DNA from 3 places in the Pseudomonas sp. FG47 genome. Region 1 is predicted to be linked to each of the others. Evidence: riboswitches for the same ligand, from Rfam matches in the RefSeq annotation. Region 1 holds a riboswitch; each other region holds the start of a gene.
What was found. A riboswitch is a leader RNA that binds a small molecule or an ion and turns the genes downstream of it on or off. The one in region 1 is predicted to bind cobalamin.

Region 2: another riboswitch for cobalamin. It lies ahead of ACODS5_RS20530 (ABC transporter ATP-binding protein); the one in region 1 lies ahead of ACODS5_RS05240 (CbtB domain-containing protein).
Region 3: another riboswitch for cobalamin. It lies ahead of ACODS5_RS24235 (TonB-dependent receptor); the one in region 1 lies ahead of ACODS5_RS05240 (CbtB domain-containing protein).

What each region holds. Positions count from the first base shown of each region.
Region 1 is NZ_JBMDJI010000003.1:223,716-225,974, forward strand. Features, by position in the region: gene cobW (cobalamin biosynthesis protein CobW) at 1-557, opposite strand, end outside; cobalamin riboswitch at 658-856, opposite strand; cobalamin riboswitch at 917-1,075, shown strand; gene ACODS5_RS05240 (CbtB domain-containing protein) at 1,178-1,363, shown strand; gene ACODS5_RS05245 (CbtA family protein) at 1,374-2,069, shown strand; gene ACODS5_RS05250 (cobalamin biosynthesis protein) at 2,069-2,259, shown strand, end outside.
Region 2 is NZ_JBMDJI010000036.1:30,503-32,761, forward strand. Features, by position in the region: gene ACODS5_RS20525 (ABC transporter substrate-binding protein) at 1-458, opposite strand, end outside; gene ACODS5_RS20530 (ABC transporter ATP-binding protein) at 455-1,231, opposite strand; cobalamin riboswitch at 1,348-1,528, opposite strand; gene ACODS5_RS20535 (hypothetical protein) at 1,667-2,134, opposite strand.
Region 3 is NZ_JBMDJI010000067.1:1,185-3,443, forward strand. Features, by position in the region: gene ACODS5_RS24235 (TonB-dependent receptor) at 1-1,019, opposite strand, end outside; cobalamin riboswitch at 1,129-1,334, opposite strand; gene ACODS5_RS24240 (outer membrane beta-barrel protein) at 1,495-2,241, shown strand.

The DNA of each region.
Region 1 (2,259 bases):
AGCACCACCAGGTCGGCACTGGCCAACTGGTCGGCGAACAGCTCGTGCAGCGGCGATTCGTGGTCCAGGTTGGGGTCGAGCTTGCGCTGGGCGTCGACCTGCTCGGGGTAGGCGGCGAAGGTGCCGGCGGCCACCGCCGGGCTGTCGACCACGGTGATCACCGCATCGACGGTGCAGGCGTTGCGAATTTCCGGCCACTGGAAGGCTTGCACCAGGGGTTTGGGCAGGGCCAGGCCGCTGGTTTCGATAAGGATATGGTCAAGGTCGCCGCGGCGGGCCACCAGCTCGCGCATCACTGGGAAGAACTCTTCCTGCACGGTGCAGCACAGGCAGCCGTTGGCCAGCTCGAAGACCCGGCCCTGCGCCTCTTCCTCGGTGCAGCCGATGCTGCACTGCTTGAGGATCTCGCCGTCGATGCCCAGTTCGCCGAACTCGTTGACGATCACCGCGATACGACGGCCCTGGGCGTTGTCGAGCATGTGGCGGAGCAAGGTGGTCTTGCCCGAGCCGAGAAAGCCGGTGACGATGGTGACAGGGAGCTTGGCCAGTGTTTTCATGTCGCGTTGCCCTTGGCGGCTGTGGCGCGGGCATGCGGGACGGCGGCCGCGGCCATGCTGGCCGGGCGCGTTCGCCACCGGATCACCCCGCCCGGTTGAAAGTCGAAAACGTCGCGAGGCAGGTCTCCTGGCTTGCACCAATCCGGCGCCGGGGCCGGTGGCTCAGCGCCTTCCCGCGCGCCTGCGCAGTGGCTGTGCCGAACCTTTCAGTGCCTACAGTTGCGGGGGCAGCCGCGGCTTGTACCGCGTTCCCGTCTTAGCTCAGGCCAGGCCTGAGAACCTCGAAGCGGCAAGGCTACGCATCCACCCGACAACGGTCAACCGCCGCCGCGATTGACGCCGGCCACGCCCCGTGATTTGCTAGCGCACTGCCTTCAGGTGCCCCCAATTGGGGGTGAAACGGGAAACCGGTGCGACGCGGCCTCTACAACAGGGGCGGACAAAGCCGGTGCTGCCCCCGCAACGGTAAGCGAGCGATGCTCGCCAGCCCGGAGACCGGCCTGTGGTGCTCGATGAACAACCCCGCGGTGGGCGGGTGCTGTCGCATGCCCTGGGCCATCCGCGCCTGGGGGCGTCGCGCTTGCCCGTTGCCCAAAACAAAAGCAGCAGAGGAACGCGTCATGCCTATCACCAGTGCCAAGCACAGCATCGTCACCCCCGTCAGCCTCAGCCAGCGCCTGCTGGTCGCCGTGGGCGCCAGCCTGCTGGGCCTGAGCCTGGTGTACTTCGCCGGCTTCTCGCACATCGAGGCGGTGCACAACGCCGCCCACGACACCCGTCACAGCGCCGCCTTCCCCTGCCACTGAGTATCCCCGCATGATCACGCGTATTGCCCGCACCGCGGGCTTCAGCGGGCTGCTCGCCGCCCTGCTGCTGACCCTGCTGCAAAGTTTCTGGATCGCCCCGCTGATCCTCCAGGCGGAAACCTTCGAGAGCGCCGCCCCGGTAGCCGAGCAGCATGAACATGCGCCAGCCGAAGCCGGCCACAGCCATGAGCACAACGCCGAGGCCTGGGCACCGCAAGACGGCTGGCAGCGAGTGCTGGCCACCACCGGCGGCAACCTGGTGGTAGCCGTCGGCTTCGCCCTGATCCTCGCCGCGCTGTACAGCCTGCGTGAACCTGGCCGCGTCAGCACCGGCGCGCTCTGGGGCCTGGCCGGCTTCGCCGTGTTCTGCCTGGCGCCCACCCTGGGCTTGCCGGCCGAGCTGCCAGGCACCGCCGCCGCCGACCTGGGCCAACGCCAGGCCTGGTGGATCGGCACCGCCGCCGCCACCGCGGCCGGCCTGGCCTTGCTGGTGTTTAGCCGGCATTGGTTGTTCAAGGTGCTGGGGGTCGTGCTGCTGGTGATCCCTCACCTGATCGGCGCGCCACAACCGGCAGTGCACGCAAGCCTGGCCCCAGAGACCCTGGCCACACAGTTCAAGATCGCTTCCTGGCTGACCAACGCCGCGTTCTGGCTGGCCCTGGGCCTGCTCAGCGCCTGGCTGTTCCGCCGCGCCAACCCGGCCTGATGCTCGATTTCAGCCCGCAGCCCGCGCTGTACGCGGGCTTTGGTTGTCGCCGTGGCTGCCCCGTCGAGACCCTGGCGGTGCTGCTGCGCCAGACCATGGCCCGCCACGTCCTGCCCCTGTCGGCCTTGCGCGCCATCGCCAGCATCGACCCGAAGGCCCGCGAACCGGGCTTGCTGGCCCTGGCCGAGCG
Region 2 (2,259 bases), on a different contig from region 1:
TACAGGTCGTCGAGGCTTGCCGGGTGCCAGGGCATGATCCGTGAGCAGGATTCGCTCAGTTCGTATACCGGAATGCCGAACGTTGCCAGGCGCTGCGGGGTGAGCGGCCCGCCGACCTGCATGCCATAGCTCCAGCCGGCGAACAGAAAGTCGGCGTCGGCCGCGAGCAGGGTTTCCACCGACGGATAGCGCGATGCCAGTTCCGGCAGGCCGTGCAGGGCCTCGCGCATCGTCGGGGCGAGGCTTTTCCAGCCACTGATGCCGCTGTAGCCGACCATGCGCTCGCGCAGCCCCAGTGCCAGCAGCATGCCGGTCAAGTTGACGTCGTGGCTCACCGCCCGTTGCGGTGGCTGGCTGAAGGTGACCGCGCGCTCGCAACTGCGCACGGTCACGGGGAAGCCTTGTGCCAGGGCACACAGTGGCAGGCAGGCGAACAGGGCAAGCAACAGGCGGGTCATGCGTGACGAATCCAGGTAATGCGTGGGTGCTCGCCCACGGGGTGACGGTCGACCAGGGCGTGAACCCCGAACACCTCGGCCAGGCATTGCTCGGTCAACACCTCGGCGGGCGTGCCCTGGGCGATGATCCGGCCTTGCTCGATCAGGTACAGGCGGTCGCAGAACGTCGCCGCCAGGTTGAGGTCGTGGAAGCTGGCCAGCAAGCCCAGGCCGCTGCCGCGCAGGTGTTGCAGCAGGGCGAGCTGGTGGCGTGGGTCGAGGTGGTTGGTCGGCTCGTCGAGAATCAGCAGGCGCGGCTGCTGGGCCAAGGCCCGGGCCAGCAGCACACGCTGCTTTTCGCCACCGGACAGGCTGGCGAAGCCTTGCTCGGCGCGATCCTGCAGGCCCAGCTGGCGCAGGGCGTGGTCCACCGGCGCCGAATCGCCGCCTGCGTCGAGCCAGCCCAGGTGCGGGGTGCGACCCATGGCCACGACGTCGCGCACGCTCAGGCCGAAATCCTCGGGAAACTCCTGGAGCATCACCGCCACCCGCTGGGCCAGCCAGCGCGGCGGGTGCAGCCAGATATCCTCGCCATCGAGCAGCACCCGGCCAGCCCGTGGCCGGCTGAAACGGTAGGCGCAGCGCAGCAGGCTGGTCTTGCCGCTGCCATTGGGCCCGATCAGGCCGACGAATTCGCCGGATTGGACCTTGAGGTCGATACCGGCCAGCAGGTCCGGCCCGGTGGCGGACAGCGACCAGTGCAGGCGCTCTAGGTGCAGCAGGGAACAAGACATGGATGGACACCGCAGGAATGAATGAGCCCGACGGTGACGGTGCGAGACGGCCGCGCAGGCGCGCGGGCGCCTGGCAAGCTGAGCGCACCCGCCCTCCGCGGGAATGGCCATGGGCGAATCAGGCCGGTCTCCGGGCTGGCGAGGGTCATCGGGCATTCACCTTCCCATGCGCGGGGCACAGTGGCGTGTCGAATGCCAGGCTCGCTTACCGTTGCGGGGGCAGCGCCGGACTTCTCGCGCGGGCGAGGCACCGGCTTCCCGTTTAATCCCTGGCGCGGCGGCCAGGGACACCTGAAAGCAGGGGCGCATCTGAGCATTTATGCCCATGGGAGTCAACGCATGCCTTTTGTTGCTCTGCCAGGTCGCCTATTGCTCAGAGTGGGTGCCGATCCATTGCGCGAAATCTGTAACCACCTGTCGCTGATAGAAGGTGGCTTAAGTGGGGCGGAAGTTGAACGTCTCGCCGCTCATTTCAAGAGTCAAATTGTAGCGGCCACTCTTCTTGTCAAGAGTCACGCAATGGAATTTTTCCGGGCCGCTTGTTTCGGGTGGACCCAGCTTCGGTTCAACGATGAGTAGACGTATGAATGTCAAGGCATCGTCATCATTGAGGCGTGCCGTCACGCTTTTTTGCGGCAGCCCTAAATATGAAATATCAATTTCTACATTTCTCGCGTTGTCGAATTTGTAAAAATACCAAGTATTAAGCCAGAACCACACATCTCCAGGCGCTGATTTAAAGGCGTCCGCATGTATCAATCTATCTTCATTCGGAATGGTCGTGACGGAGGCAATGGTGGTGCCGCTCTTGGGCTTCAGTCGCCACATGTCTATCAAGTAAGACTTGAAGCCCGTTGCCTCGGTTTCGACGACGTATAGAAGACGAAGCCAGTGTCCGCCCACTTGTCAACTTCTTCATCCTTGCTCCAATAAAATTTGTATTGCACATCTGGCTTGAGGTTGTTAATCACCTTGAATGTCTGCAGATCGGTAGCCATGCTCGACTCCCTCTTCGAATAGATCAACCC
Region 3 (2,259 bases), on a different contig from region 1:
AAGCTGCGACGCTGGATCATCGCGCTATCGGCATCCCAGGCGTACTCCTCGGCGTTGCGCCAGTGCCGGCGGCTCTTGATGTAGTACAGCTGGTTGCTGGCGCTGAGGCTGTCGTTGATCTGCCAGTCGCTGGTCAGCCGGGTCCATTCATCGTGGTAGCGCTGCTGGTCGTTGCTGACGTTGTAGTTCTTCTTGCGCAGGCTGCCACGCAGGTGGCCGTCGATCAGCGGGGTGCCGTAATAGTTGGCCGGTTGCGCGTCGCCGCGTTCATGGGACAGGGTGAAGCTCAGGTCGTCCGTGGCATCGAAGCGAAGGGCCGCCGACAGCGCCAGGCTGCGCGAGTCGGTGCGGTCGACCCAACCGTTACCCGCTTGCTGGTTCAGGGTGAGGCGGTAGCTCAGGCGGTCGCTCAGGCTGCCGCCGCTGTCCAGGCCGAGCTGCTGGCGGTCCCAGGAACCGTAGCCCAGGCGCAGGTGGTTGCGGATGTCGCCGCTGAAGGGCTTCTTCGGGATCACGTTGACCACCGCGCCGGTGGCGCCTTCGCCATACAGCACCGAGGCCGGGCCGCGGACCACCTCGATACGCTCGACCATCCACGGGTCGACCGGGTAGGTGAGGGTTCCGGCGCCAGCGTAGAGTCGCGAGCCATCGAACAGGGTCATCACCGAACTCTGGCCGCTGAAGCCGCGTGCCGACAGGCCAGTGCCGCCATCGCCCGGGGAGCCGATGAAGGTGATGCCCGGCGAGCGGGTCACGGCGTCCTGCACGGTCTGGTTATTGCGCCCGAGTATCTGCGCCTCGGTGAGGGTACTGGTGCTGGCTGGTGTTTCCAGGGCGCTGAGGTTCAGGCGCGAGCCGGCTTGCGTCGGCGTCGCCAGGTCGATGGCCTGCGGGTCGCGGTTGTCGGTGATCGCCGTGGAGGGCAGGGTAAGCGTGGCGCCGGGCTGATCGTCGGCCAGCGCGGGCAGGGACACGGCCAGGCAGGCCGCCAGGGTGTGAAGCTTGTTGAATCGGGACATGTCGTTCCACTGCTACAGGAATGAATGGATCCCGGTGGAAAACACGCAAAGGCGAATCGCGTAGGCGGGCGCGCACGCGGATACCGGCCTGCGCCCGCCCACCGCGGGTTGCCAAGTGAAGCCTCAGGCCGGTCTCCGGGCTTGCGAGGGTCATGAAGCCTTCACCTTCCCATGCCTGTGCACAGTGGTGTGTCGAAGGTTTCGCTCGCTTACCGTTGCGGGGGCAGCGCCGGACTTGTCGTGGAAAACGACGCACCGGTTTCCCGTTTCACCCTGCGCGCGGCGGCGCAGGACACCTGAAACTGGCGCGCATCTGACCATCGAACCGGCAGGGAGTCAATCGTTTGAATGAAGGCAAAATCTGTGACGCTTTAGCGAGTTAGCGGTATTTGTCGAAACTTTTTCGAACTTTCCCCAGTGGCGTTGTCTCGAACCGGTCGTTCGTCATTCATTCACGTCATGGAGACTGCTGCGCATGTTTACTCGTAACCTGTTGCGTCATTCCTGCCTGCTGGCCTTGCTCGGCGCGCCCCTGGCCGCCACTGCGGCGCCGAGCAGCGATCCGCTGTTCACCCTCGGCCTGCTGGGGGCCTACGACAAGTTCAAGTTCGAGGGCGGGAGCGAATCGGACAAGGAGCACATGGGCCAGGGTGGTGTGTTCGCCACCTTCGGCAACAAGATGACCGCCGAATCCGGCTTCATCTACCAGATCGGCGCCGAGGCCAAGTACGGCAAGAAGAGCGACAACAAGCTCAAGGAGGCCCAGGCCGACCTCGACCTGGGCTGGCGCGCCGCGCTGGATGCGCGCAACTTCGTCGACCTGACGCTGGGCGGCGGCTACAGCTGGACACGCTTCGAGCCCGAGATCAACGACCTCGACACGCGGCTGACCTACAAGTCGCCGTTCGCCAAGGCGGCGCTGGGCTACAACCACCAGTTCGATGCCTCGACCCTGCGCGTGGAAGTGGGGGCACGGCGTAGCATCGATGGGCGGGCGCGCCTGAAGGTCGATGACTACGGCAGCGACAGCGTCGACATGAAGGATCGCACCAATCCTTACGCCGAGGTCACCTTGCTGATGAACCAGCAAGGCGGCATGCCGGTGCAGGTGGGGGCGTACTACACCCGCACCGAATACAAGCTCGACGAGGACACTCCGGTGGCTGACAACACCAAGCTCAAGCGTGATGAGTTCGGGGTGAAGGTGGGGTTGGCGTTCTAAGCGCCTGAGCGCTCCCAG